One region of the Bacillus sp. PK3-067 genome, then DNA from elsewhere that is predicted to be linked to it. Evidence: riboswitches for the same ligand, from Rfam matches in the RefSeq annotation. Region 1 holds a riboswitch; the other holds the start of a gene.
What was found. Region 1 has a riboswitch for cyclic di-AMP ahead of M1D73_RS09020 (APC family permease). Riboswitches for the same ligand answer to the same signal wherever they lie in the genome.
Positions count from the first base shown of each region.

Region 2: another riboswitch for cyclic di-AMP. It lies ahead of M1D73_RS03900 (hypothetical protein); the one in region 1 lies ahead of M1D73_RS09020 (APC family permease).

Region 1 covers NZ_CP096490.1:1,715,672-1,730,942, forward strand. Annotated here, with positions in the region: gene M1D73_RS08955 (alpha/beta hydrolase) at 1-176, shown strand, start outside; gene M1D73_RS08960 (LytTR family DNA-binding domain-containing protein) at 442-1,086, shown strand; gene M1D73_RS08965 (acetyl-CoA hydrolase/transferase family protein) at 1,214-2,728, shown strand; gene M1D73_RS08970 (GNAT family N-acetyltransferase) at 2,967-3,410, shown strand; gene M1D73_RS08975 (YunG family protein) at 3,438-3,797, shown strand; gene M1D73_RS08980 (bifunctional S-methyl-5'-thioadenosine deaminase/S-adenosylhomocysteine deaminase) at 3,851-5,176, shown strand; gene M1D73_RS08985 (peptide ABC transporter substrate-binding protein) at 5,330-6,958, shown strand; gene M1D73_RS08990 (GNAT family N-acetyltransferase) at 7,010-7,540, opposite strand; gene M1D73_RS08995 (Nramp family divalent metal transporter) at 7,739-9,034, opposite strand; gene trhO (oxygen-dependent tRNA uridine(34) hydroxylase TrhO) at 9,513-10,472, shown strand; gene M1D73_RS09005 (hypothetical protein) at 10,673-12,148, opposite strand; gene panE (2-dehydropantoate 2-reductase) at 12,324-13,268, shown strand; gene M1D73_RS09015 (hypothetical protein) at 13,332-13,460, opposite strand; cyclic di-AMP (ydaO/yuaA leader) riboswitch at 13,601-13,747, shown strand; gene M1D73_RS09020 (APC family permease) at 13,892-15,271, shown strand, end outside.
Region 2 covers NZ_CP096490.1:748,403-763,673, forward strand. Annotated here, with positions in the region: gene tenA (thiaminase II) at 1-168, shown strand, start outside; gene M1D73_RS03855 (ABC transporter ATP-binding protein) at 137-886, shown strand; gene M1D73_RS03860 (ABC transporter permease) at 886-1,638, shown strand; gene M1D73_RS03865 (ABC transporter substrate-binding protein) at 1,635-2,636, shown strand; gene tenI (thiazole tautomerase TenI) at 2,647-3,267, shown strand; gene thiO (glycine oxidase ThiO) at 3,260-4,369, shown strand; gene thiS (sulfur carrier protein ThiS) at 4,385-4,588, shown strand; gene thiG (thiazole synthase) at 4,591-5,361, shown strand; gene thiF (thiazole biosynthesis adenylyltransferase ThiF) at 5,354-6,373, shown strand; gene thiD (bifunctional hydroxymethylpyrimidine kinase/phosphomethylpyrimidine kinase) at 6,389-7,201, shown strand; cyclic di-AMP (ydaO/yuaA leader) riboswitch at 7,287-7,434, shown strand; gene M1D73_RS03900 (hypothetical protein) at 7,528-7,914, shown strand; gene M1D73_RS03905 (hypothetical protein) at 7,928-8,161, shown strand; gene M1D73_RS03910 (hypothetical protein) at 8,165-8,287, shown strand; cyclic di-AMP (ydaO/yuaA leader) riboswitch at 8,422-8,567, shown strand; gene M1D73_RS03915 (SipW-dependent-type signal peptide-containing protein) at 8,664-8,768, shown strand; gene kdpF (K(+)-transporting ATPase subunit F) at 8,768-8,845, shown strand; gene kdpA (potassium-transporting ATPase subunit KdpA) at 8,865-10,532, shown strand; gene kdpB (potassium-transporting ATPase subunit KdpB) at 10,546-12,636, shown strand; gene kdpC (K(+)-transporting ATPase subunit C) at 12,653-13,234, shown strand; gene kdpDN (KdpD-like non-kinase potassium sensor) at 13,291-14,445, shown strand; gene M1D73_RS03945 (MFS transporter) at 14,471-15,271, opposite strand, start outside.

The DNA.
Region 1 (15,271 bases):
CTGTTGGCGATATGGGGAAAGGTGTAAAAGAAGTATATGAAAACTATAAAAAATGTGGTGTGAAAGACGTGACACTACGTTTATATGAAAATGGTAGACATGAAATGTTTCATGAAGTAAATAAGGATGAAGTATTTAAAGATTTAATTTCGTGGTTAGATGCGCATAATAAATGAGAAAGATAATCCCAAACTGTTTGTAGTTTGGGATTATTTATTATACAGAAATAGGGGCAATAAATTCTTAAATTCACTTTACTTAATAAAAAATAAAAAAATATTGTATGAGAGGAAACCTCACTTTTCTGAAGTGAGGTTTTTTGTAGTAACGAAGTAATAGTGAATAAAACTAATTTTAAAAGTAATTTAAAATTAAACTTTTTATAAAGCAACAGATGCTCGTTCATAATAGTAGTATAATAGTGAATGAGGTGTTAATAGAATGGAAGATAGAACGTTAGGTTTATTACTAGATGTTGTTGGGGAACTATTTTCAGATGAAATTTCAATTGCTGTTTCGAATACGAAAGAATATATTTACTATCGGCCAAGTAAACGAATTGATTTAAAGATTAGTGTCGGGGATCCTATAAAGGAAGGAACGATTGCTCATAAAGCGATGGTGATGAATCAAAAAACCTCTGAGTTTATGAATCGGGATGTTTTTGGTATTCCTTATCATGGAATGGCTGTACCATTTTCAAACAATGGAAAGCTTGAAGGGTGCGTGACGGCAATTTATCCAGCTTTAACGGATGGAAAGTCAGTTGTTACTTTAAAAACAACAGACGGCTGGATTCCGGTTCCTTTTTCAAAGGTTATGTATTTAGAGGCTAAAGATAAAAAGACGTATGTGAATTCAGAAGAGTTATCAGGAACACATAAATACTCTCTGCAAGAATTCGAATACTTGCTTCCGAAAGATTCATTTATTAGATGTCACCGTTCGTTTATTGTAAATGTTAATCATATTAAAGCGATTTATCCTGATACCCATTCTACTTTTGTACTTTCGATGGATAATGGTGAGAGAGTACCAGTTAGTCAATCATACGCTAGTTATTTCCGTAAACTTCTAGGATTCTAAATTTTTCTGCTTTAGAACCTAGATTTGCTGTTCTGTCTGAATTTTCGGCATTGTATACTAAAATCCCTATTTTGATAGTGTTAATGTGTAAAATAATTGTGAATATTCAATGAGAGAGGGATTACATATGGAGAACAATTTAGATAGAATCAGAGATCAACGTCTAAAAGATCGGGTAGTTACACCTGAAGAAGCAGCTTCCTGGATTCAAAGTGGAATGACTTTAGGCTTAAGTGGGTTTACACGTGCAGGTGATGTAAAAGCAGTCCCATTTGCGCTTGTAAACCGAGTTAAGAATGATGAATCTTTTAAAGTAAATGTTTATACTGGGGCTTCTTTAGGATCGGATGTAGACAAATTATTTGCTGAGGCAGGAATTTTAGGGAAAAGATTACCTTTCCAAGCTGACACTACTATGCGAAAAGGAATTAATAACGGAGACTTTTTATTTGTGGATCAACACTTGTCTCATACAGCAGAGTTACTCCGTGCTGACGTTCTGGATATAGATTTCGCTATTTTGGAAGCGGTTGCGATTACAGAGGACGGAATGATTATTCCAACCACTTCAATTGGAAATTCCTTAGCGTTTTCCTTAAATGCTAAGTCTATTATTATTGAAATGAATATGGCTCAATCCGCGCAATTAGAGGGGCTACATGATCTATATGAACCAGGTAAACAAGGGGAGAGGCTTCCAATTCCGCTTGTGAAAACAGATGACCGAATTGGAACAATCGGTATTCCAATTGATCCTGAAAAAGTAAAGGGAATTGTGTTTACGAATCAATTGGATTCGCCATCGACAATTGTTCCTCCGGATGAAGAAACTGTTATTATGGCACAGCATTTAATAGAATTCCTTCGAGAAGAAGTCAAAGTAGGCCGATTAACAAATCGTTTAGCGCCGTTACAATCAGGAATTGGTTCAGTGGCTAACGCCGTATTGCATGGAATGTTAGATTCAGAATTTGAAGATTTAGAAGTATATTCCGAGGTTTTACAAGATGCAGTTTTTGATCTTATGGATGCTGGAAAAGTCAATTTTGCTTCTTGTTGTTCTATCACGCTTTCTGAAGAGAAAATGCAACAAGTATTTTCTAACTTTGAAAAATATCGTGACAAATTAATGATGCGTCCACAAGAGATTTCCAATCATCCTGAAATTATTCGTCGCCTTGGATTAATCTCAATTAATACTGCATTAGAATTAGATATATACGGAAATGTTAACTCTACTCACGTTTTAGGTACAAAAATGATGAATGGTATTGGTGGGTCTGGCGATTTTGCAAGAAATGCTCGCCTAGCTATCTTTGTTACTAAATCGATTGCGAAAGGTGGTAACATTTCAAGTATCGTTCCTTTCGTTTCTCATGTAGACCATACTGAACATGATGTAGATGTTATCGTCACTGAACAGGGATATGCCGACTTAAGGGGACTTGCGCCAAGAGAAAGAGTGGAACTTATTATTGAGAATTGCGCACATCCAATGTATCGTGAACAGCTACGAGCTTATTACGAAGAAGCAAAAATAAGAGGTGGACAAACTCCTCATATTTTAGAAAAAGCTTTTTCTTGGCATACGAACTATGCTAAAAATGGAACAATGCTTGAAGCGATAGTAGAAACTGTATAGGTTTGTATCGTACGAAATAGTAAAACGAATGAGTGAGCTTGAAGATTAAATTTTAGAAAAAGAGAACGCCAACTTTTAGAGATGGCGTTCTTTTTCTTTAAAAAAATTGTTGAAAATCGTACTGATTATAATAAAGATTTATAAAATTAATTTCTATTTTATGGGAATTAAAGGTTTTTTTGAAGTGCTTTCCGAATCAATTTAGTAGTGTACATATTGAAAGTGAGGAAAAAGAATCATGAAGATAAGAGAAGCATTATTAAGTGAAGCAAATGAATTAAGTGAACTCGCACTACATTCAAAAGCAACGTGGAATTATAGTGAAGAATTCATACTTGCTTGTAAGGAAGATTTAACAATTACGGAAGAGTACATAAAAAATAATTTTGTATATGTTTTAGTAAACGATAATGCGAAGATTGGTTTTTTCTCATTTTTACGTAATGATAAAGCTCTCGATTTCTTGTACATTCATCCTCATTACAAAGGAAAAGGTTACGGGAAAATACTTTGGGAGTATGTAATAGAAAAAGCCAATGAACTAGGATTAAAAAGTTTTACAATTGATAGTGATCCGAATGCAAAAGGATATTACTTGAAAATGGGAGCACAGTTAATAGGAGAGACACCATCAACTGTCTTTAAGGGTCGTTTACTGCCTCTTTTGAAATATGATGTGTAAAACTATTAATAGTAGGGGAAGATTAGAATGGATGATGTAAAGAAAAAGCAAATATATGAGGCGTTAATAAGATCTTGGTCAATAGAAACAAGTTCAAAGTGGACAATTGAAAATCCAGCAAAGGGACAGTGTGGTGTAACGGCTCTAGTCGTTCAAGATATATGTGGAGGGAAAATTAAAAAGACAAAAATAGGGTGCGTGTGGCATTTTTATAACTTTATAGATGGGCAGAGATTTGATTTTACAGAGACTCAATTCAATGGGAAATTGAATTATATGGATGAAAAGTCAAATTGGGAAGAAGCATTTGCAGATACAAATGAAAAACAATATAGCATTTTGAAGGGAAAAATAACGAAAGAATTAAAATTATCTTTTGACTCTTAATCTTTAATAAGTTACTATAATGGTGGTAACTTATTAAAGGGAACTTCATAGAGTTGAAAGGGGAAATACTTTTGAAAACAACTTATGTAAACGCTACAATTGTAACGATGAATGAACAAAACGAAGTGATAGAAAATGGATATATCATTGTAGAAAATGATCAAATTATAGATGTAAAGAGCGGAGAATTTGCAAATGATTTTAAAGTAGATGAAGTAATTGACATGAAAGGAAAGTGGGTTTTACCAGGGCTTGTAAATACACATACACACGTTGTAATGAGTCTCCTAAGAGGTATTGGCGATGATATGTTATTACAGCCGTGGCTTGAGACGAGAATTTGGCCACTGGAAAGTCAATTTACTCCCCAAATTGCGGTCGCTAGTACGGAATTAGGATTACTTGAGATGGTGAAAAGTGGTACAACATCATTCTCTGACATGTTTAATCCAATTGGAGTAGATCAAGACGCAATTATGGAAACGGTATCAAGGAGCGGGATGCGAGCTGCTGTTTCAAGGACTTTATTTAGCTTCGGAACGAAAGACGATGAAAAGAAAGCGATTGAAGAAGCTGAGAAATATGTGAAGCGTTACTATAACGAAAGTGGCATGTTAACTACGATGGTTGCACCACATAGTCCATATACATGTAGTACAGAATTGTTAGAAGAGTGCGCACGGATTGCAGTAGAGAATCAAACGATGGTTCATATCCATCTTTCTGAAACAGAGCGTGAAGTACGTGATATTGAAGCACAATATGGAAAACGTCCAGTAGAATATGCAGCGAGCTGCGGATTGTTTAAACGCCCAACAGTTATTGCACACGGTGTAGTATTAAATGACGATGAGCGTGCATTTTTAGCAGAAAATGACGTTCGAGTAGCTCATAATCCGAATAGTAATTTAAAACTAGGTTCTGGTATAGCGAATGTAAAAGCGATGCTAGAAGCAGGAATAAAAGTAGGAATTGCAACAGATAGTGTTGCATCTAACAATAATTTAGACATGTTTGAAGAAATGCGCATAGCGACTTTATTACAAAAAGGTATTCACCAAGATGCAACAGCATTACCAGTTGAAACAGCTCTTTCTCTTGCGACAAAAGGAGCTGCGGAAGTAATCGGGATGAAACAAACAGGGTCACTAGAAGCTGGTAAGTGTGCTGATTTTATTACGATTGACCCGTCTAATAAGCCGCATTTACAACCAGCGGATGAAGTGTTATCACACCTTGTATATGCTGCTAGTGGAAAAGATATAAGCGATGTAATTATTAACGGAAAACATGTCGTTTGGAATGGCGAATGTAAAACGTTAGATGAAGAGCGTATTATATTTGAAGCAAGTCGTTATAAACGAGGTTTGCAAAGATAGATAATTATGTGGCAGTTGAAAAAGCTATCCTTTTAAAAGGATAGCTTTTTTCTTGAACGAATAAATATTCAAAAGAATGTCGCATCTTTCTGTTAGTATTTCTGCTATAATATATTACGCTTTATAATATTTTATATTTAAGGAGAACAACTCATGAAGCGAAAAAAGAGCCATTTAATGGTAATGGCACTTGTTACATCTTTATTATTAACAGCTTGTAATAATAAAGCGAATAAAAGTGATACAGAGGTTAAAAAACAAGTGTTAAATGTAACAGTATCAGAAGAAATTCCTTCTCTGGACACTGCGAAAACAATGGATGGTACATCAGCCCACGTTATGCAGAATATATTTGAGGGGTTATATGTATTAAATGATCAAGATCAGCCTATTCCAGCAGTAGCAAGATCGTTTAAAAGAAGTGAAGATGGTAAGAAATATACATTTGATTTGCGTAAAGATGCAAAATGGTCAAATGGAGACAGTGTGACAGCAAATGATTTTATATTTGCATGGAAACGTGCAATTAATCCTGAAACGGCATCTCAATATGCATACATGCTCTTTTATGTGAAAAATGCGAAAGAGATTAATAAGGGAACAATGCCTCTTGATGCACTTGGGGTTAAAGCAATAAATAATTATACGTTAGAAGTTGAACTCGAACAGCCAGTTCCGTATTTTTTACAGTTGTTAGCACTACCTATATACTTACCACAGCATGAATCATTTTTGAACGAACAAGGAAACAATTATGCATTGGAACCTAGTAATCTCATATATAACGGTCCATTTGTATTAGAAAAATGGAAGCATGAACAAGAGTTTCAATTAAAGAAGAATGCTACATATTGGGATCGAAAGAAAGTGAAATTAGACGAAATAAACTTTCATATCGTAAAGGATACAATGACAGCTGTAAATTTATATGAAGCCGGAGATTTAGATCGAGTACCTATTAATTCGCAAGTTGTAGACAAGTATAAAGGGAATAAGGAATTACATATGTCGAGTGATCCTGGAATTGCTATGCTTCGTTTTAATGAAAAAAATAACGCGTTAGCAAATAAAAAGGTGCGTCAATCTATTTCATTAGCGTTAAATAAAGATGATTTCGTTGCTCACTTTATTAATAACGGAGCAAAACCTGCAAGTGGACTTGTACCAGTTGGTCATGTAAATGAAGTGACTGGTAAAGATTTTAGAAAAGAAAATGGAGATATTTCCTCATATGATTTGCAAAATGCGAAAAAACTTTGGGAAGAAGCGAAAAAAGAGCTTGGGGTAGAACAAGTAAACCTAGAGTTCTTAACGTTCGAACAAGATAACGCAATACGTATGGCAGAATATATAAAAGGTGATTTAGAGAAGAATTTGCAAGGGTTAACGATACAAATTAAACAACAGCCATTTAAGCAAAAATTACAGTTAGAACAAATAGGTGATTACGATATAACTATGGCAAATTGGGGACCTGACTATAAAGACCCAATTAGTTATTTAGAGTTATTTACGACAGGGAATCCGAATAATAAAATGAATTATTCTAATGTTCGTTACGATGAATTAATAAAGAAAGCGAAAACGGATTTTGTACTAGATACGGAAAATCGATGGAAAGCGTTGCGAGAAGCCGAGCAGGTATTATTAGAAGATGCTGCGGTGGCGCCGCTTTATCATATTGGCTCAGCATATGTACAAAAGGATTATGTAAAAGGAATTGAAAAGCATCAATTTGGTGGTATTTATACTTATAAGAATGCTTATATTGCTAATGAATAAATACAAAAAACCTTACTTTTTAAAAGTAAGGTTTTTTACACATGAATTCTATTAAACCGATTTTAATAAAGCGTAAAAATTCGTATCATATGGGATATCATCTTGATACATATAATTTTTTAGAACTCCTTCTTTTTCAAAACCTAGTTTTAATAGCACTTTATTGGAAGCTTCATTTTCAAGAAATACAATTGCCCCAATCCGCTTTAAATGAATCGTATGGAAACCGTATGATATAACCTCAGAAACAGCTTCAGTCGCATATCCTTTTCCCCAGTGTTCAGGCAAAAAGGCATAACTTATATTGGCTCGTTTATGCTCAGAAGACCAATCGTGAAAACCAATGGTACCGATGAGTTCTTTCTTGTCTTTTAATTCGATTCCCCATTTTATACCGTTTCTTGCATTGTAACTCAACTTAAAGTTATGAATGATTTGTTTCACTTGATCAACATCTTGTAACGGTTTTTGGCCATAATAGCGCAGTACATTAGTATTAGAAAAGCATTGTAGTATACGCGGTGCATCTTCTTCGGTAAGTTCTCTTAAAATAAGTCTTTCAGTTTTTAATAAAGGAAACATATTTTCGCTCCTTTTCACATGAAAATAGAATGTATTTGTTATTATATAATTTAATCTGAAAATAAAGATTATTCAAGGTGTAAGGAAGTTATTGGCTGGAAATAGATTATAAAATTTATTTTAAAAAGACTTTATAGGATTAATACAAATAATGAAAAAAAGGGTACTCCAAATTAAAATTGGAATACCCTTTTCTCATTACCCTACAAATGTTTGATACAGTAAGAAGATATTTAAAACGATAACGAGTGCTGCAATTATCCAAGCGATAAATGTTGTTATACGGTGGTTAACGAGTGCACCCATAATCTTTTTGTTACTTGTAAACATAATAAGTGGCACTAGTGCAAATGCAATACCGAATGATAAGACGACTTGGCTCATGACTAGAGCGTAAGTTGGATTTACACCTAAAGCGATAATAACTAATGGTGGAATCATTGTAATAAATCGGCGTAAGTATAACGGAATATGCATGCGAATGAAACCTTGCATAATAATATCACCCGACATTGTACCGACAGAAGAGCTAGATAGTCCTGCTGATAAGAGCCCAATTCCAAACAAAGCAGCTGATACAGGACCTACTAAGTTGGTAAATTGAGTGTAAGCAACATCTAAATCTTCAACGTGCAAGCCGTTTTTAAAGAATAGTGCAGCAGCAACAATTAACATACTTGCATTAATTGCTCCAGCAATAACCATTGCAATAATAATATCGATAAATTCGAAACGAAAAATCTTTTTCTTTTGTTCGTCAGTTGTTCCGACCACACGGCGTTGTGTTAATGCAGAATGCAAGTATATTGCATGCGGCATAACTGTCGCACCTAAAATCCCTGCTGCAAGTAATATACTGTCTACACCTTGGAATTTTGGAATAAATAGTCCTGAAAGAAGGGGACTTAATTCTGGTTTTGCATAAAAAACTTGAATCCCAAAAGCAATTACTACAATGAAAATCATTCCTGTAATAATAGCTTCTAGTGGACGAAATCCTCTACGTTGAAATTCAAGGATAATAAATGATCCGGCTGCTGTAATTAAAGCGGCAGGTAGCATCGGGATTCCAAATAGTAAGTAAAGCCCCAATGCAGCTCCAATAAATTCCGCTAAATCTGTAGCCATAATAACTAGTTCACCTTGTATCCATAAACCGATAGACACAGGCTTTGGAAAGTTTTCACGAGCTATTTCGGGTAAATTGTTTCCTGTAGCAATTCCTAATTTAGCTGATAAAGTTTGGATTAATACAGCCATTAAGTTAGAGGCGAGTATAACCCATAATAGTAAATATCCATATTGTGAACCAGCTGCGATATTTGTAGCAAAGTTGCCAGGATCAATATAAGCAACGGACGCTATAAAAGCGGGTCCTAAAAATGGTAACAGTCTTTTCCAGCCTTTTGTTTCTCCACTTAAAGCTAAGTGAGCTGATTGTACGGTTGTACTTTCAGAAGGGAGATGTTCATCTTTTGCTATATCTTTATTCATAGTAGTTTTCCCCTTTAAAATGTTAACTTGATGAAATTATTGTATTTATTCTTACTCATTATTTCAATACATTTAAATATGTTATATGATAATTTCATTTGAACACGAAAGTTTCCTTAATGCAAATTATATGCCTTTATGCAATGGATGGTGTGATAACGTAAAATAAATTGGGAGTTTATGGTGTGATGACGTGGGGAAACATAATAAATTAAAGGGTCAATTTTGAAATTTATGTGAACATAAAGCCGATAATCCAGCATATTAATTGATGGAATTGCATTTGTATGATATATAATATATTGGGATTACAACATAACCATAGTGTTTTGATGTGTAATCTTGTTTTTTATTTTTGTTAACTGATAGAAAATAGTATAAAGAAAAGAAAATGGGATTCATTTTCTTATTATATATGTTTTGATATGAACGTTAACTTATACATGATTTTAAAAATTAGATAGGTGGTAGAAATACATTGGCAACTACAAAACCATACAGAGTATTACTATATTACATGTACACAACAATTGAAAACCCAGAAGAATTCGCGGCAGAGCATTTAGAATTTTGTAATTCACTTGAATTAAAAGGAAGAATTCTTGTAGCGAAAGAAGGTATTAACGGAACTTGTTCTGGAACTGTAGAACAAACAGAGAAATACATGGAAGCAATGAACAATGATCCACGTTTTGACGGTATCGTATTTAAAATAGATGAAGCTGATGGTCATGCATTCAAGAAAATGCACGTGCGTCCTCGTCCAGAGTTAGTTACACTTCGTCTAGAAGATGACATTAACCCACACGAAATAACTGGGAAGTATTTAGAGCCAAAAGATTTTTATGAAGCAATGAAACAAGAAGATACAGTTATCATTGATGCACGAAATGATTATGAGTTTGATTTAGGTCACTTCAAAGGTGCGATTAAACCTGATATCGAATCATTCCGTGAATTACCAGATTGGATTCGTGAAAATAAAGAAGTACTTGAAGGTAAAAAGATTTTAACTTATTGTACAGGCGGAATTCGTTGTGAGAAGTTTTCTGGTTGGTTAGTTCGTGAAGGCTATGAAGATGTAAGTCAGCTTCACGGCGGAATTGTAACGTACGGAAAAGACCCAGAGGTACAAGGTGAGCTTTGGGATGGACAATGTTACGTGTTCGATGAGCGTATTGCTGTACCAGTAAACCAAAAAGAACATGTTATCGTTGGTAAAGACCACTTTACAGGTGAACCTTGTGAGCGCTATGTAAACTGTTCAAATCCAGAATGTAATAAGAAAATTTTATGTTCTGAAGAAAACGAAGCGAAATATTTACGTGCATGTTCTCATGAATGTCGTGTAAGTCCACGTAACCGCTACGTAATACAACATGAATTAACGGAAGAGCAAGTAGCTGCTGCATTAGAGCAAATCGAAGCAGGGAAGTAAACTGAATTCGTATAATAAAAGGGGTACTCCAAGTTTTATTTTGGAGCACCCTTTTTTTATTATCCGGTCCTGTCATTTGTCGGTAAGTCGATATATTAAAAAAATCGCTGATATATTTCGAGTTGCGCCGATATAATCGGAAAATCGCTCATAAAAATTTCACTTACTGCAGCGCACCAAGAATTTGAAAATAACCTTTTTTAATTTTTATCTTCTTTCTCTTTAACGGCAGAAAGTACAGTTTGTTTTACCCAAGCTTTTCTTCGTTTATGTTGTAGACCCCATTGGTATAAACTTTGGGCTCCTAAAATAAGTGAAATGACAATGCCGCTAATCGCAATTAATAGAGCGAAAAATTCAAGAGGTGACGATATTTTGTTTGAATCGGTGTTTCTTAAAAGGTCAATCATAGTAAACCCTAACATTTGGCCCACTACAGAGTAGAGCGTTAAAATTAACAATAAGAGGCTATCTTTTTTAGAGGCGACATTTTCTTGATATTTAAACAAACTATCAAGATTTTGTTTCGCGTTCGAGTATAGAACCTCAATATTAAAAAGTTTTCTTAAACGAAAGAAAATATCTTCACTTTGTGATTGGGATACTAATTCTAAAGAAAAATAATTAGCAGTGAACGAATTGATCGAATAAATTAATTTCTCTATTTCATTAGTATCTTGTTCAATGTTTAGCTCAGCATAGGCGTTAGCCATTTTTAATAAAACAATTTTATGGAATAGGTTTAATAATAAAGCGTAATAAAATTCTCCGTACATTTGACTAGCAAGTTTAGCGATTTTACGTTCTCCTTCATTTGTTACACATGTAAAAATATGTTCTTCCATTATGAAATAACGATTTGGAGCCCATCTCTGGTAAGCGTGTTTTTTTAAATAGTCATGAATGTAAGGAAGGTTATTTGCGCTCACATATGGCTTACCATCACTTGTTAATCCGGAAAGACTAGAAGTACGATAAACATCCACTTCATTAAGCTCCATACCTTCTTTTAGCGACAATAAAGTTTGGACGTACATTCTTTGGTCTTCGAAGAAAGGGAAGGTTTGAAAGTATGAACTTCTTAATCTCTTCTTTTCAAAGAAATCAGTTACGCCATGAAATAAATAACCAAAAATGAATTTTTCAACTTGGGAATACTTTTTTCCGTTACATTCAATACAAATAGTTTCATTTGTATCATTTTTAGTTTCAAGTACACGGAAGCGAGCAGCGAATTCGATTGCTTCAGATAAAGTCATGTTTGGAGCAGTGTTTACTTCTGTTCGAATTGTTAAGAAGCCAAGTTCATAAGGACAAAGTGTTACATCAATAGAGTGTATCTTGAATGGGATTGAAATACGGTTTGTTGTTAAATGTCCAGTTAAGTTAAGGTCCTTTGAATAACGTTGCAAGCCCTTTTGATGCTCTGAGTGAGGAAAGAGAATTTTATTTGTAAATGAAAGATAGTATGCTTCCATATTTTGATGTGAAACTTTAAACTCCCCATAATATGTATTTTCATCATCGAGATGATCGAGCCGAAAAGGACGAAAATCGTTTTTTTGTAAGAAAGGGAACATCTCTTGTTCATATCCAGCTTTAAACGAAAACGGGAATATAAATTGAAATATAGCTGTTGCTACACCTTTTTCCTCAATTGATTGTATTGCCTCCATCTACATTGTGTCCTTTCCATATATGCTATAGAAACAACATGCCCAAATTTATTTGAAAATAACCACTCTTTTATACTCAATTGAGAGTGAAAATTCAGCTTATTTAGCAGAGGACATGTATAATGTTATGTATACTAAAAGTTATAAAATTTTATTTTGAAAAGGGGGATGCTGTATGCGGATTTTAGTATTAGGCGCTGGTGGAGTCGGAGGATTTTTTGGTGGCAGATTAGTCGAAAAGGGAGAAGATGTTACATTTCTTGTTCGTAGTAAACGGAAAAAACAATTAGAGGAAAGAGGACTTGTAATCCGAAGTGTTAACGGGGATTTTTCCTTTCAACCGAAATTAATAACGAAAGAAGAGAGAACTTCTCCATTTGATGTCATTTTATTTTCAACAAAAGCGTATCACTTAAACGAGGCAATTCAAGATTTGAAGCCGTTTGTTGGCGAAAATACTGTAATCATTCCATTGTTAAATGGTATCGCTCATTTATCGCTATTACAAAAAGAATTCGGCGAAGAAAAAGTAATTGGCGGTTTATGCTTTATCGAGACGACGTTAAACGATCAAGGAGAAATTGTACAAACTAGCGCTGCCAACAGACTTGTGTTTGGAGAAATTAAGTCTCAAAATTCAGAGAGAGTAAAGCATATTTCTAAAGCATTTGCAGGTACGAAATCTAGTTTTGTTTTAAGTGAAAATATTACGCAAGATATGTGGCATAAATATTTATTTATTACTGTAATGTCCGGTGTGACAACGTTAATGCGTGCACCAATTGGACCAATCCGTGAAAGTGAAGGCGGCCGTGATTTTATCCGTAATGTATTTGAGGAATCTGTACAAATCATGAGAGTATTAGGAGCTCCAATAAAGGTTAATATTGTCCAGGAACATATGAAAACAATTGATAAAATTTCGTATGATATGAAGTCATCGATGCAACGTGATATGGAGAAGGGTTCGTTTATTGAAGGGAAGCACTTGCAAGGATATTTACTGGATGTAGCAGAGCAATTTTCTATAGCGGCACCATTATTAGGCACTATATATCAAAATTTAAAGGTGTATGAAGAGATGACCTTTAACAGATCTGTAATAGAATTAGATGTATGAAAAAATAAAAAAGATAGCAATATATAAGTGTATTGCTATCTTTTTTATTTTTTGTATGACAAATTATTTATTTCTTTTCGTTCTATCTGTCAAATTTATTTCCTGTTCACGTTTACCATATAACTGATTAATTTCATTTGCTACTGCATCTAAATATGAATCGGAAAAAATAGGCTTCTTTTCTTTAGACATATGGGTCTCCTTTGCGGATTTTTTAGTATTCATTATGTATATTTCTCAGTGGATTATGCGCAATCATTTTAATTTTTTTCTTATTAAAAATTTTTGTTTACTTTTTGAAAATAAAGGAGTATTATAATCCACAGTTTCAATTTTCTAAATCGCTGAAACCGCATGGTACGGGGGACCCGTTTTTACGGATTAGTACATAATCCGATGGGGTGAATCCTTGAAAAAGGTAGGGCTACTCATAGGCCCGAATCCGACAGCTAACCTCGTAAGCGTTATATTGAGAAGGAAGGTGGAGCTTGTGCGACAAAAAAAATAATGTCTACAAGTCTATTTCGCTATGGCTTGTAGACATTTTTTGTTTTCTGAGGAAATCGTTTACTGGCTGTAACAAGCAGTAAAGTTCGTACAAAATTATTGGAGAGTGGACAGCATTGGTTTCATCTATTAAAAGATTTTTAATTGGAAGACCGTTAAAATCAACGGAGCTTGGAGAACAGAAGCTTAATAAAACGAAAGCTTTAGCTATTTTATCTTCTGACGCATTGTCATCAGTTGCTTACGGTCCAGAGCAAATTTTAATTGCTTTAGCAGGTGTTGGAGCGATCGCTTATTGGTATTCCATTCCGATCGCTGTTGGGGTATTAGTATTATTGACAGCCCTTATTTTATCTTATCGTCAAATTATTTTTGCTTATCCGCATGGCGGGGGAGCGTATGTTGTATCAAAAGAAAATTTAGGGATGAATCCAGGCTTAATTGCTGGAGGATCTTTATTAGTTGACTATATTTTAACTGTTGCGGTAAGTGTGTCCGCTGGTACAGATGCAATTACGTCTGCATTTCCTAGCTTACATGCACACAACGTAATTATTGCGGTTATATTTGTTATATTAATTACGATCTTAAATTTAAGAGGAGTAACGGAATCAGCTTCCGTTTTAGCATATCCTGTTTATTTATTCGTTTTAGCATTATTTATATTAATTGGTGTAGGCATATATAATATTTTAACTGGTCATGTTTCACCCACTTTACATGCGCCGATTGGTACACCAGTTGCAGGGATTAGTTTATTTTTATTACTAAGAGCATTTGCATCAGGTAGTTCTGCTTTAACAGGTGTTGAAGCAATTTCAAATGCAATTCCGAACTTTAAAGATCCTGCGCCAAACAATGCTGCAAAAACATTGCTTGCAATGGGTGCATTACTTGCTGTGTTATTTTCAGGAATTGTGTTTTTAGCCTATTATTACGGAGTGACTCCGAGTAAAGAAGTAACAGTTGTTTCTCAAATTGCTGAACAAACATTTGGACGTAATTTCATGTACTATTTCATACAAGGTACAACAGCTTTAATATTAATTCTTGCTGCTAATACAGGTTATTCTGCATTTCCTTTATTAGCGGTTAACCTGGCAAAAGATAAATTCATACCGAGAATGTTTACGATTAGAGGAGACCGTCTAGGTTACTCAAACGGTATTATTATACTTGGAGTTGCTTCGATTATTTTAATTGTAGCTTTCCAAGGACAAACAGAACATTTAATTCCACTATATGCAGTAGGTGTATTTATTCCATTTACACTTTCTCAAACAGGAATGGTATTAAAATGGCTTCGCGAAAAGCCTGAAGGATGGGCTTTAAGATTAACGGTTAATTTAATTGGTGCAGTTATTAGTTTTATCGTAATGAGCATGTTCTTTTTAACTAAATTTGCACAAGTTTGGTCGATTCTTATTTTCTTACCAGTTATTATCTTCTTATTCCATCGAATTAAGAAGCATTATGATGCAGTGGGTGATCAATTA
Region 2 (15,271 bases), 970 kb from region 1:
TTAATAGATTTATTAAATGAAATGGCAGTTGGAAAGTCTGAGAAAGAACTAGAAAGATTAGAGGAGATCTTCTTATATTCCAGTCGATTTGAATATTTATTCTGGGATATGTCCTATCGTAAGGAGATGTGGGGATTTGAGGAGCAAGAACATACTACAGTTTCATAATGTTTCTTTTCATTACGATGAGAAACCAATCATCCATGAATTAAATGCTTCTATACATGAGAAAGAGTTTGTCAGTATTATCGGACCGAGTGGATGTGGAAAAAGTACTTTATTTCGCCTTATTACAGGTCTAGAAAAGGTAAGTACTGGACAGATAGAACTGACAGAAACAAAGAACCATCCTGTAGGATATATGCCGCAAAAAGATATGCTTTTGCCGTGGAGAACAATTATTGAGAATGCTGCCCTGCCGCTAGAGTGCCAAGGTGTACAGAAGAAAGAAGCAGAAGTAAAGGCAAAGGAACTGTTACATAAATTTGGTTTGCAAGGGTATGAGAAAAAATATCCGAAAGATTTATCTGGTGGTATGAGACAACGTGTATCTTTTATTCGAACTTTATTAACAGGCGGGGAGATATTGCTGTTAGATGAACCATTTAGTGCGTTGGATGCTTTAACGAAGACCTCTTTGCAAGAATGGTTGTTTGAACAATGGCAAGAGTGGGAAAAAACAATTTTATTCATTACTCATGATGTTGAAGAAGCGTTATTTCTTTCAAACCGAGTTTTAGTAGTGGAACAGCAGCCGATAACGACTTTGACTGAGCGGAATGTACCGCTTGATCATAACAGAACACGAAAAGATTTATATAAACCGGAAGTATTAGCGCTGAAAGATGAGCTTCTTAGTATGTTACAAAGGCAGGTACTTGTGTGATGAACCGATTGAAAGAATTAGTTCCTGCTATTACACTTTCTAGTATTTTACTAGCTGTGTGGGAAATAGGAGCAAGAATTGTAGATGAGATGTACATTTTACCGTCACCTTCTGCGATTTTAATGAAGATATGGAAACTAAAAGACATATTATTTACGGTTCATTTACCTGCAACGTTATACGTCGTTTTAATAGGTGTTGTTATCTCTATCGTATTAGGTGTAGGGCTAGCGATGTTAATGAATGCGAGTACATGGATGGAGAGAGCGTTTTATCCATTATTAGTTGCTTCACAAACGATTCCGATTACTGCGCTTGCTCCGCTATTTGTTTTATGGTTTGGATATACAATTTGGAGTAAGGTTGTTGTCACAGTTTTAATTACGTTTTTCCCAATTGCGGTCAATACGTATGATGGACTGCGTAGTACGAAAAAAGAATGGGAGGAGCTCTTAGTTACATATGGAGCAACAAAAAGAGATATTTTTCTTAAATTAAAGTTGCCGTCTGCTCTTCCTTATTTTTTCTCAGCTTTAAAAATTGCAGTTCCGCTTAGTGTTATCGGAGCAGCAATTGGAGAATGGCTCGGTGCACAAGCTGGGCTTGGATATTTCAGTAAGAGAATGATGACGCAGTTAGATGGAGCTGGCGTATTTGCACCTATTGTATTGTTATCATTATTAGCTATTTTCTTCGTCGTAATTATTTCCATATTAGAAAAGAAATTCATTAGTTGGAGGAAGCATTCATGAAATTTTTAAAGCGCATCTTTGTGTTTACATTATTAATTGCAATAATTGCAGGATGTTCGAGTAATTCAGCATCAGACAAAAGTAAAAAAGAGAAAGAAATAACAGTCATGTTAGATTGGTATCCAAATGCGGTACATAGCTTTATCTATGCAGCAATTGAAAAAGGATACTTTAAAGAAGAAGGTGTAAAGGTAAATATTAAATTCCCTTCTAATCCGACTGATCCATTAACGCTGGCAGCAGCAGGGAAGGTGACAGTTGGCTTGTATTATCAGCCAGATGTTGTTATGGCGAAAGCGAATGAGCAAATTCCAGTGAAATCAATTGGGGCTGTCGTACGTTCACCATTAAATCATGTTGTATCACTGAAATCAGCGGGCATTCAATCACCGAAAGATTTAGAAGGAAAAACAGTAGGATACTCTGGAACACCATTAAGTGAGATGTATTTAAAAACGATGGTAAAAGAAGCTGGTGGTAATCCTGATACAGTGAAAGTAGTAGATGTTGGCTTTGATTTAGTACCAGCATTAATTACGAAGAAAGTAGATGCGGTAACAGGGGCATACATTAACCATGAAGTACCTGTTATGCGTCATGAAGGCCATGAACCAGCGTACTTTAATCCAGCTGATTACGGAGTACCAAACTATCATGAGCTTGTGTTTGTAACAGGTGATAAAACGTTGAAAAAAGATAAAGAGGCGTTGCAAGCTTTCTTACGTGGTACGAAAAAAGGCTATGATTTCATGAAGAAAAACCCAGATGAAGCATTGAATATTTTATTAAATCATCAAGAAAAAGAAAACTTCCCACTTGTGCCAGAAGTTGAAAAGGAAAGTATGAAAATTTTATTAGAGAAGATGGAAACGAAAGATGAGCCATTCTTATCAGATTCAAAAGAATCTTGGGAGAAACAAAATAAGTGGCTGAAGGACAAAGGAATGACGAAAGAAACCGTCCCAGCCGATGAATTATTCGAAAATATTTTAAAGTAGGCGAATGAATATGAAAAATGAGCTCCACGTAATCTCAAATGGCCATATGCCATTCGAAGAGTTAGTGAATGTAGCGATGCAAATTGAGAGTGAGATTGATTATTTGCATATTCGTGAGCGTGAGAAGAGTACGAAGGAATTATATGAAGGTGTGGAAAGTCTATTAATGGAGGGCTTTCCGGCTTCTAAAATTGTCATAAACGATCGAATTGATATTGCAATTTTATTAAATATTCCTCGTGTTCAACTAGGATATCGAAGTACAGATGTAAAGTCAGTGAAAGAAAAGTTTTCGTATTTGCATGTCGGTTATTCTGTGCATTCGCTAGATGAAGCAATAGTAGCTTTTAAAAATGGAGCGGATTCACTCGTTTATGGCCATGTATTTCCGACAGATTGTAAAAAAGGTGTGCCAGCGAGAGGGCTTGAAGAAATTTCAGACATTGCAAGGTGTTTATCTATACCGATTACAGCAATTGGAGGAATTACCCCAGAAAACACAGTGGATGTTCTTACTAACGGTGTAAGCGGTATAGCAGTTATGTCTGGAATTGTAAGTAGTAGTAACCCGTATAGCAAAGCGAAATCTTATAAGGAATCAATAAGAAAGTGGGCGGAAAAACATGTGTGAGAAGTATGATGTAGCGATTATTGGTGGTGGTGTAATTGGTAGTTCAGTTGCACATTTTCTAGCAGAAAGAGGACATAAAGTAGCGATTGTGGAGAAGCAAAGTATTGCATCGGAAGCTTCAAAAGCAGCTGCTGGTTTACTTGGTGTTCAGGCAGAATGGGATGCGTATGATCCGCTATTTGAACTTGCTAGAGAAAGCCGAGCTATATTTCCACAACTTGCAGCAGTTTTACGTGAAAAGACGGGTGTTGATATTGGATATGAAGAAAAAGGAATTTATCGTATTGCTCAAAATGAAGATGAGAAGGAAAGAATTCTTCACATTATGGATTGGCAGCAGAAAACAGGTGAAGATTCTTATTTTCTAACGGGAGACCATGTGCGGGAAAAAGAGCCATATCTATCCGAATCTATTATAGGAGCAGTATATTATCCGAAAGACGGTCATGTTATTGCACCAGAGCTTACGAAAGCATTCGCACATTCTGCAGCGATTTCCGGTGCTGATATATATGAACAGACAGAAGTATTTGATATCCGTATTGAAAATAATAAAGTGACTGGAGTTATTACAAGTGAAGGTATTGTCACATGTGAGAAAGTCGTTATTGCAGGAGGTTCATGGAGCACGAAGTTACTCAGTTATTTTCACCGCGATTGGGGTACATATCCAGTTAAAGGAGAAGTGGTTGCGGTAAGAAGTAGAAAACAACTTTTAAAAGCACCTATTTTTCAAGAAAGATTTTACATTACTCCAAAGCGCGGTGGACGTTACGTAATTGGGGCAACAATGAAGCCACATACGTTCAATAAAACTGTGCAGCCAGAAAGTATAACTTCTATATTAGAGCGTGCTTATACAATATTGCCAGCTTTAAAAGAAGCAGAATGGGAAAGCACGTGGGCAGGATTAAGACCACAATCGAATCATGAAGCTCCTTATATGGGAGAGCATGAAGAAATAAAAGGTTTATATGCTTGCACGGGCCATTATCGAAACGGTATTTTATTAAGTCCTATTTCTGGCCAATATATGGCTGATTTAATAGAAGGAAAGCAAGAGAATCATTTGCTAGATTCATTGCTTTCTAGAAGAGTTTAGAAAGGGGATGGAAGTTTGAATTTAAAAATTAATGGTAACCAAATTGAAGTGCCAGCGAGTGTAAAAACAGTAGCTGAGCTACTTACACATTTAGAGCTAGATAACAGAATTGTTGTAGTAGAGCGTAATAAAGATATTTTACAAAAAGATGATCATACAGATACATCTGTTTTTGATGGAGACCAAATTGAGATTGTAACTTTCGTAGGAGGCGGTTGATTATGTTAAACATTGGACCATTTTCATTTCATTCTAGACTTTTATTAGGAACAGGTAAATTCCCTGATTTTGACGTACAGCAAAAGGCAATTGACGTTTCTGAAGCTGAAATTTTAACGTTTGCAGTACGTCGTATGGATATCTTTGATGCAAAGCAACCTAATTTATTAGAGAAACTTGATGTGAAAAAATATACGTTATTACCAAATACAGCAGGAGCAAAAAACGCTGAAGAGGCTGTTCGTATTGCAAAATTAGCAAAAGCTTCTGGGCTTTGTGACATGATAAAGGTAGAAGTTATTGGTGATGATAGAACGTTATTACCTGATCCGGTAGAAACGTTAAAGGCATCTGAAATGTTACTGGAAGAAGGATTTATCGTACTTCCGTATACATCTGATGATGTTGTATTAGCACGTAAATTACAAGAGCTTGGCGTGCATGCGATTATGCCAGGAGCATCTCCAATCGGATCAGGACTTGGTATTGTAAATCCATTAAATTTGAGCTTCATTATTGAACAAGCGACAGTACCAGTTATCGTTGATGCCGGTATTGGTAGCCCAGCTGATGCGGCATTTGCAATGGAATTAGGAGCAGATGGCGTGTTATTAAATACAGCTGTATCAGGAGCAAAAGATCCTATTAAAATGGCACAAGCAATGAAATTAAGTATTGAAGCAGGCCGTTTAGGATTTGAAGCAGGTCGTATTGCACGTAAGCGTTGTGCAACTGCAAGTAGTCCTTTAGAAGGAATGAGCGTAGTTGAATAATCGATATTCTCGCCAAGAACTATTTTCTCCAATTGGAGAAGAAGGACAGCAAAAGATAAGAGAAAAGCATGTGCTTATTATCGGTGCAGGTGCATTAGGTAGTGCAAATGCAGAGATGTTTGTAAGAGCAGGTGTTGGCAAGATAACAATTGTTGACCGTGATTATGTAGATTGGAGTAATTTACAAAGACAACAATTGTATGCAGAGAGCGACGTAAAGAATAATCTCCCAAAAGCTATAGCGGCTAAAAAACGTTTAGAAGAGATTAATAGTGATGTAACAATAGAAGCTCTCGTTCAAGATGTAACAGCTGAAGAGCTAGAAGAACTTGTTATAAATGTTGATGTAATTATTGATGCGACTGATAATTTCGAAACGCGCTTTATTGTAAATGATATATCACAAAAATATTCTATTCCATGGATTTACGGTGCATGTGTAGGTAGTTACGGTCTTTCTTACACAATCCTTCCTAGTAAAACACCATGTTTATCATGTTTATTACAGTCGATTCCGCTTGGCGGGGCAACATGTGATACAGCGGGTATTATATCACCTGCTGTATCTCTTGTCGTTTCTCATCAAGTAACAGAAGCTCTTAAACTGTTAGTAGAAGATTACGAATCACTTCGAGATGGGCTTGTATCGTTTGATATGTGGAAGAATGAGTATTCATGTATGAATGTGCAAAAACTTCGCCAGCATAATTGTCCTTCATGCGGAGAGAATGCATTATATCCGTATTTAAATAAAGAAAACACATCAAAAACAGCAGTTTTATGCGGGCGAAATACAGTTCAAATTAGACCACCTCATAAAGATGAAATGAATTTTGAACAATATAAAGAGTTGTTGGAAGGTCGTGTAAATGATTTAAATATAAATCCATATTTACTATCATTTTCTGTTGAAGACAAGAGGTTAGTAGCCTTTAAAGATGGCCGTGTGCTCGTACATGGAACGAAAGATATAAGCGAAGCAAAAACAATTTATCATCGCTATTTTGGATAGAAAAGGATGAATGGGATGAAAGTGAATAAAGCTTTAACAATTGCAGGGTCTGATAGCGGCGGCGGTGCTGGAATTCAGGCAGATTTAAAAACATTCCAAGAGCTTGGTGTATACGGAATGACGGCTATTACGGCAATTACTGCTCAAAACACGCTTGGCGTTCAAGGGGTATATCCTGTTCCGTTAGAAGGTATTACAGAACAGCTGAATTCAATTGGTACGGATTTAACACCAGATGCAGTGAAACTAGGAATGTTATTTAGTAGTGAAATAATTCAAATTGTTGCAGAACAAATTAAAAAATTTGGCTGGAATAATATTGTGCTAGATCCCGTTATGATCGCAAAAGGCGGTGCATCATTATTACAGCAAGAAGCAGTTCATGCATTAAAAGAATATTTATTACCAGTAGCAACCGTTATAACACCGAATGTTCCAGAAGCAGAAGTGTTAACTGGGGTGGAGATTCATAATGTTGAAGATAGTAAGGAAGCTGCAAAAGTATTGCACGAATTAGGTGCTAAATATGTGCTTATGAAGGGCGGACATGCAGAATATCAAGGTAATGAAGTAATTGATTTCCTCTTTGATGGAGAAGAATTTATTGAGTTTAGAAGCGAGCGAATTCCTTCAAAGCAAACGCACGGAAGTGGGTGCACATTTGCTTCAGCGGTTACAGCAGGACTCGCGAAAGGATACTCAATTGAAGATGCTGTTCAAGAAGCAAAACGATTTATTAGTATAGCAATTGAAGAGCCATTGAATATTGGTAGTGGTCATGGACCAACGAATCATTTTGCGTATAAAGTGAATAAAACGCGTGTATAGATAAGTGAAAAGCCAGTTTTATAACTGGCTTTTTTTCTGTTTACTTTTTCAAAATACAGGAGTAATATATCAGCCAGAATATATTTTTTTGTAAACGCTGAGTCCAATTATATGGAGCGGAGGAACCAATTTGTGCAGTGTCACTAGGGGTGAATCTTTCAAATTTGAAAGTAGGGCTACTCTCAAAGCCCGAATCCGACAGCTAACTTCGTAAGCGTCTTGAGAGAGGACGGTGCCATGATGGATACATCACTTCATCGATCTGATTAGTATAGGGGAATATCAATCTATGTTTGATTTCTTTTATACTAAGGAGGATGAGGTACATGGAACTAACACTTATTTGTGTTGGAGAAGAAAGTAAGGTAAATAGTTTAAGAGATCTAGTTGCATTTCAACATGAGTTAGTTATTTTTACAGCAAATGAAGAGGTAGCGGCTGAAGTTAGGAATTGTGGGTTTGATTGGACTTATAGTTGTAGTAAGGAGCAGGATTTTACTAGTATTTGTGAGTGTATTAAGAAGGTCATTTTACTAGGGGATGAGCTTCCAATCGTTAGTTTCTTCACAGAACACATTCGTTTTTCTTTTCAAGCACCTATTACTGTTGTTACAAGGAATAAACGATATCCAGCGAGGCTCTATGAAACCATTGGAGCTAAGTTTGTCGTGTTTACAAATTGTGATAATATTTCTTTTTTATTTTTTGAATAGGGCGGGGGAAGAAATGATGAAGGTACTATTACTTGGAGATATAGCAAATCGTTGGGCAGTATCGGTAGAGCGAGTTCAAGAATTGGTCCAGATTGATCCCCTTTTTCCAGGGCCATATATTATATTACCATCAAAAGATGCTTTGTATTTAGAGATGGATATTACCGAGTATGAGCAGCTACATGCAGAATTGACACAAGTTTATATTCGTGGGAGAAATTTACGTGCATTTTTACGAGGAGAATAAAGGTTGAATAAAAAAGAGCGAATGCTGAGTGCAACAAGCTATGCACTTCATGTCATTCGCTCTTTTTATTTCATATTTAAAAGGTCATTTTTAAGAAAAGAAAAGAGAAATAAAGAAAATAGATGAAATAACAGTAATAATCTTCAATGTAAGCGTTTAAATGAATGTAAATATTATTATTTTCAGTAATTTACCCCTTTACAAGTGAAATATAGAGGAGTATATTTACTCTCATAAATCATTCATAAAATTTCCAAAAAAACCTAAAATCGCTGAGTTCCAGAAATGGAGCGGGGGAACCAATTTTGTGCATCGTCACTTGGGGTGAATCTTTCAGTTTTGAAAGTAGGGCTACTCTTTAGGCCCGAATCCGACAGCTAACCTCGTAAGCGTTTAGAGAGGAGGTTTACTTTTTGTTGTTCATTTTTTGAACACTGAGTAGAGCTCAGTGTTCTTTTTTAATATTTAAATGGTAAATTTTAACAAAAAGAGAGGGATAGTTATGTTAGATGTTGTAATGGTCGGGATTTTTATTTTATTAGTTGCATCGATGGCAAGTCTTGCAAGTTGGTCAGATAAAGTTGTGAAAGAAGGAAAGCAATCATGATGATTGTCTTATCGGTTATTGTCGCAGCAATTACAGTGTATTTAGTGTATGCATTATTAAATCCAGAGAAGTTTTAATTAGGGGGAATCATTCATTATGATTTGGGTTGCAGTCATTATTACAATGCTCTTGTTTATTTTAGTAGCAAAGCCAACGGGGATTTATTTAGAAAAAGCTTTTCAAGGTAGCAAAACGTTAGATAAAGTATTCGGGCCTTTTGAAAAACTTATTTTTAAAATTACGGGTGTAAAAGCATACAATCAAACGTGGAAACAGTACGCATTATCATTAGTTTTATTAAATGGATTTATGATCGTTGTCGTATACTTCATTTTCAGATTACAGGGTGTGCTGCCACTAAATCCAGCGCATATTGAAGGGATGGAGCCTACGCTCGCTTTTAATACAGCAATTAGTTTTATGGCTGATACAAACTTACAGCATTATAGCGGTGAAAATGGTTTATCTTATTTATCACAATTAATCGGAATTACATTTTTAATGTTTGCGGCACCAGCAACGACATTAGCGCTCGTTATGGCTTTTATAAGAGGACTTGCTGGAAAAGAACTTGGTAACTTTTTCGTTGATTTTACGAGAGCGTTAACGAGAGTGTTTCTTCCTATTGCATTTATTGCGGCACTAGTTTTTGTCGCACTTGGCGTACCACAAACGTTAGATGGGGCGGTTACAGCACAAACGATTGAAGGTGCAAAGCAAAGTATTTTACGTGGACCTGTTGCATCATTCGTTTCCATTAAGGAACTTGGAAATAACGGCGGTGGATTTTTCGGAGCAAACTCTACGCATCCTTTCGAAAATCCAGGACAAATGAGTAATATTTTGCAAATGATGCTTATGATGTTATTACCAACAGCACTTCCATTTACGTACGGACGAATGGTCGGAAATAAAAAACAAGGCCGCATCCTTTTCGTGTCACTATTTATGGTATTTTTACTAGGGTTTATAACGATTACGACATCTGAACTAAACGGGAACCCGGCATTAAATGGAATGGGTATCGAACATGTACAAGGAAGTACAGAAGGGAAAGAAGTACGATTTGGAACAGTATTTTCTTCACTATACGCAACGGTAACGACAGCTGCTGAAACAGGCGCTGTTAATACGATGCATGATACGTTAACACCAATTGGCGGTTTAGTTCCGCTTGTAAATATGATGTTAAATACTGTGTATGGCGGCGTTGGAGCAGGTTTTGTAAACATTATTATGTATACAATTATCGCGGTGTTTATATCTGGGTTAATGGTTGGACGGACACCAGAGTTTTTAGGTAAAAAGATTGAAGGTAAGGAAATGAAATTAATCGCGGTCACGATTTTATTTCATCCATTGCTCATTTTAGGATTTTCGGCATTAGCTCTTTCAACAAATTTAGGGACGGATGCTATTTCTCATTCCGGTTTCCACGGTTTGACGCAAGTGGTATATGAATATACATCGTCAGCTGCGAATAACGGATCTGGATTTGAAGGATTAGGAGATAATACACCGTTTTGGAATATTACGACTGGTTTAGTTATGTTTTTAGGACGTTACTTCAGTTTAATTACGATGCTAGCTGTGGCAGCTTCATTGAAAGAAAAAACGGTAGTGCCAGAAACAGTCGGAACGTTCCGTACAGATAATAGTTTATTTGGTGGCATCTTCATCGGAACAATTGTAATTGTCGGTGCATTAACATTCTTCCCGATGTTAGTACTCGGTCCAATTGCAGAATTTCTTACATTGAAGTAATGGAGGGTAAATGATGAGACCGGTAGTAGTAAAAGAAAAACAAGTAAATGAGTCACAAATACATGCTGTAGAAGATGAAGTTAGACAAGCGAAAACGATGGATCGTGATATCGTAACACATGCGATGAAGCAATCCGTTGCGAAATTGAATCCGAAAGTCATGATAAAGAATCCGATTATGTTCGTTGTGGAAATTGGATTTATCATTACGTTCATTTTATCTTTTCTTCCAAGCAGTTCTAGTAGTATACCAGGATGGTTTAATATAACAGTTTCTCTCATTCTATTATTTACAGTTTTATTTGCGAATTTTGCAGAAGCATTAGCAGAAGGTCGTGGTAAAGCGCAAGCCGATTCTTTAAAGCAGTCGAAGAAAGATGTGTTTGCAAATGTAGTAAAAGAAAATGGAGACATTGTCCAAGTTTCAGCAACTGATCTTAGAAAAGGTGACGTTGTTATCGTAAAACAAGGAGAAATGATTCCAAGTGATGGCGAAGTAATCAAAGGATTAGCATCTGTAGATGAATCTGCAATTACAGGTGAATCAGCTCCTGTTATAAAAGAAGCAGGCGGTGATTTTTGTTCCGTAACAGGTGGAACGATGGTCGTAAGTGATGAAATTACAATTGTCATTACGAGTAATCCTGGTGAATCATTTATCGATAAAATGATTTCTTTAGTAGAAGGAGCTGCTCGTCAAAAAACGCCGAATGAGATTGCTTTAAATACAGTATTAACGAGCTTAACTCTTATTTTCTTAATCGTCGTTGTGACGTTGCCGATTTTTACAAATTATTTAGGTTTTCAAATTGATACTGCTGTACTTGTAGCGTTGTTAGTATGTTTAATTCCAACGACAATTGGTGGTTTGCTATCAGCGATTGGTATTGCGGGGATGGATCGGGTGACAAAATTTAACGTGCTAGCGATGTCAGGGAAAGCAGTAGAAGCTGCGGGCGATATTAATACAATTATTTTAGATAAAACAGGTACAATTACTTTTGGGAACCGAATGGCTCATACATTATTGCCTGTAGGAAATGAAACGATTGAGCAAGTTGGAAAGTGGGCCGCTATTAGTTCTGTTTTAGATGAAACACCAGAAGGTCGATCTGTTATCGAGTATGTGCAGGGAAAATCTATATCATATAATAGAGAACTTGCAGAACAAGGTGAGTTTGTTCCGTTTAAAGCAGAAACGAGAATGAGTGGTGTTGATTTACAGGACGGAACGAAAGTGAGAAAAGGTGCTGTCGGTAGCGTGATTGAATGGGTTCAGTCACAAGGTGGAACAATTCCGAAAGATGTAAATCAAAAAGCAGATTTCATTTCAAAAGAGGGCGGAACACCACTTGTAGTTGCAGTGAATAATCGTATTTACGGTTTAATCTATTTAAAAGATACAGTAAAACCTGGTATGCGTGAACGTTTTGAACAGTTACGTCAAATGGGGATTAAAACGGTTATGTGTACAGGGGATAACCCATTAACAGCAGCAACCATTGCAAAAGAAGCAGGAGTAGATGAATTCGTTGCCGAGTGTAAACCGGAAGATAAAATTGCTGTCATTAAAGCAGAGCAAGATAAAGGGAAACTTGTAGCGATGACAGGTGATGGTACAAATGATGCTCCAGCATTAGCACAGGCGGACGTTGGATTAGCGATGAACAGTGGTACGACAGCAGCGAAAGAAGCGGCAAACATGATTGATCTAGACTCGAATCCAACGAAAATTATTGAGGTTGTAGGAATCGGTAAGCAATTGTTAATGACGCGAGGTGCTTTAACGACGTTTAGTATTGCGAATGATATAGCAAAATATTTTGCAATCATTCCAGCAATGTTTACACTTGCGATTCCGCAAATGGAGGCATTGAACATTATGAAATTAACATCACCACTGTCAGCGATTTTATCAGCATTAATATTTAACGCTGTTATTATTCCATTACTCATTCCGTTAGCGATGAAAGGTATTGCATATAAACCGATGAGTTCTAATGCATTGCTTAGCCGAAACTTACTTATTTATGGGCTTGGCGGAGTTATCGTTCCGTTCATTGGAATTAAAGTAATTGATATAATTGTCGGCTTGTTCATATAAGGAAGAGGGGAAAAAGATGGAGAAGAAACAAAGTATACTATCACCAATTATCCGTATTACTTTTACATTTCTAGTGTTGTGCGGACTTGTATACCCGCTTATTGTTACTGGTATTGCACAAGCCGTGATGAAGGATAATGCGGATGGAAGTCTAATATATAATGATAAAAATGAAGTGATTGGTTCTAAATTAATCGGGCAAAACTTCACGGATCCACGTTATTTTCAAGGGCGTGTTTCTAGTATTGAATATAAGGCTGAAGCATCTGGTTCAAATAACTATGCACCATCTAATCCAGATTTAGAGAAACGAGTAGAGAAAAGTATTGAAGAGTGGAAGAAACAAAATCCGAGCGTTCCAGTTACAGAAGTACCGATAGATTTAGTGACAAATTCAGGTTCAGGGCTTGATCCTGATATTAGTCCGAAGGCAGCTTCTGTGCAGGTGGATCGCATATCGAAATTAACGAATATTCCGAAAGAAAAACTTAATCAATTGATTAAAGATCAAACAGAAGGTGCTGCGCTTGGTTTATTTGGAGAGACCCGCGTAAACGTCTTAAAGCTAAATTTGGCATTACAGGAATTAATGAAATAGTAACAGTGCTACCTCAATCTAACGGATTGAGGTAGCGTTGTTTCGAATGAAAGGTAGTGTTTATTGTGTATGCAGATGATTATGAACCGAAGTTTCAAAGGCGAACGCCAGAGGAATATTTAGAATATATTCGTCAGCAAAATCGCGGAAAGTTAAAGTTATATGTAGGAGCAGCTCCAGGCGTAGGAAAAAGTTATAAAATGCTCTTTGATGCAAGGGAAATGAAAAAAGATGGAATTGATATTGTAATTGGTTTAATTGAAACGCATGGAAGAAAAGAGACGGAAGAAGCAATTGCTGATTTAGAAAAAGTTCCTTTGAAAGAAATACAGTATAAAGGAAAGGTATTTTATGAGCTTGATGTGGAAGGAATAAAAAAACGCGCGCCGCAAGTAGTCGTAGTGGATGAACTTGCGCATAGTAATGTTCCTGGTTCTAAGCATAAAAAACGTTATATGGATGTGCAGGAATTGTTAGAGGCTGGTATATCGGTATTATCAGCTTTTAATATTCAACATTTAGAAAGTGTTCATGATATTGTAGCTCAAATTACGAATGTAAAAGTAAGAGAACGAGTTCCAGATTTTATTTTACAAAAAGCAAATGAAATTCAGCTCGTTGATGCAACACCGGAAGTACTTCGGAAGAGGTTAATAGACGGAAAGATATATAAAGAAGAAAAAATTCAGCAAAGCTTACAAAATTTCTTTACGCTTAATAATTTAGGAGCACTTAGGGAATTATCACTTCGCGAGGTGGCCGATGATATGGACGAGAAAATTAGCCAAACAGTAATAGAACCAATTGGCGTAAAAGAAAAAATTCTTGTTTGTGTACAATACAGTTCAACAGCGGAGAAATTAATAAGACGGGGATGGCGCATGGCTGATCGGTTAAATGCTGAATTGTATGTATTAAATGTTGAAAGAGAAAATATAGACTCTCTTTCAGCTGGTAAAAAACAAACAATTGAAGAGTGGAAGACGCTCACGAATCAATTTGATGCGAGTTTTGTATTAGAAGAAGCAAAGGGAAGAAAGCCAGCGGATGTTATTATTGAAGTCGCGAAAAGATTGCAAGTAACACAAATTTTACTTGGGCAATCAGCGAGAACGCGGTGGGAAGAAATTCGAAAAGGTTCTATTGTAAATGAAATTATGAGACAAACAAAGTATATTGATATTCATATTGTTGCGGATCAAAGAGGGTAAAATAGAGCCGACCTTTTTTGGGGCTCTATTTTGCTTTTTGTACAGAATGAAAACTTAGCATTTTCATTGTATATAAGATTACAAGTAAAAATATAATTGCGCCTAGGAAGAAAATCCAAAAGTAATTTTGGTTAAATAAAAGAAATCCACCTATAAGTGGCCCTGTGCCCATACCAAGATAGCGGATGAAGTTGTACATACCGATAGCTGTTGCGCGTTCTTGTACGAATTCTTCTGTTAATAAAGTAGTGTGAGTTGGCATAGAAAGTCCCATACTAAAACCGTACAAAGATGTAACGATAATGATGAATGGGATATTGATGTTATATGTGAAAGAGAATAAAACGACACATATAATATTGAAGAAACTCGTAATAAATAAAGCTTGCTTTGTTGTGAGGCGTTTTTGCAAAAACTTGTAGCAAAAACTTCCTAGCATGATAGAAAGAGACATTGGTACAAACATAAGACCAATTTTATTTACAGTTAAATGAAATGAATTTGTTAAAATACTCGGTAAAAAAACGAGAAAGCAAAAGTAAATACAAAATTGAATGAAGCCAATAAGAGTAATAGAAAATCCAGTTTTATTTTTTAAGATAAGAGAGTAATTCTTTTGTGCTTTAGATTGTTTAATTATATTTGGCTTTGTTTCTGGGAGTAGTGAAATGTTTATAATTAATAAGATAATGCCAAGTGTAGATAAAAAGAGAAATACAGATAAGTGACCATTTATACTGCCAAGATAACCACCTATGAGAGGAGCCATTGCAGGTGCGAGGGCAAGTAACATTTGGTATAGGCTCATCGCTTCTCCGCGTTCTTT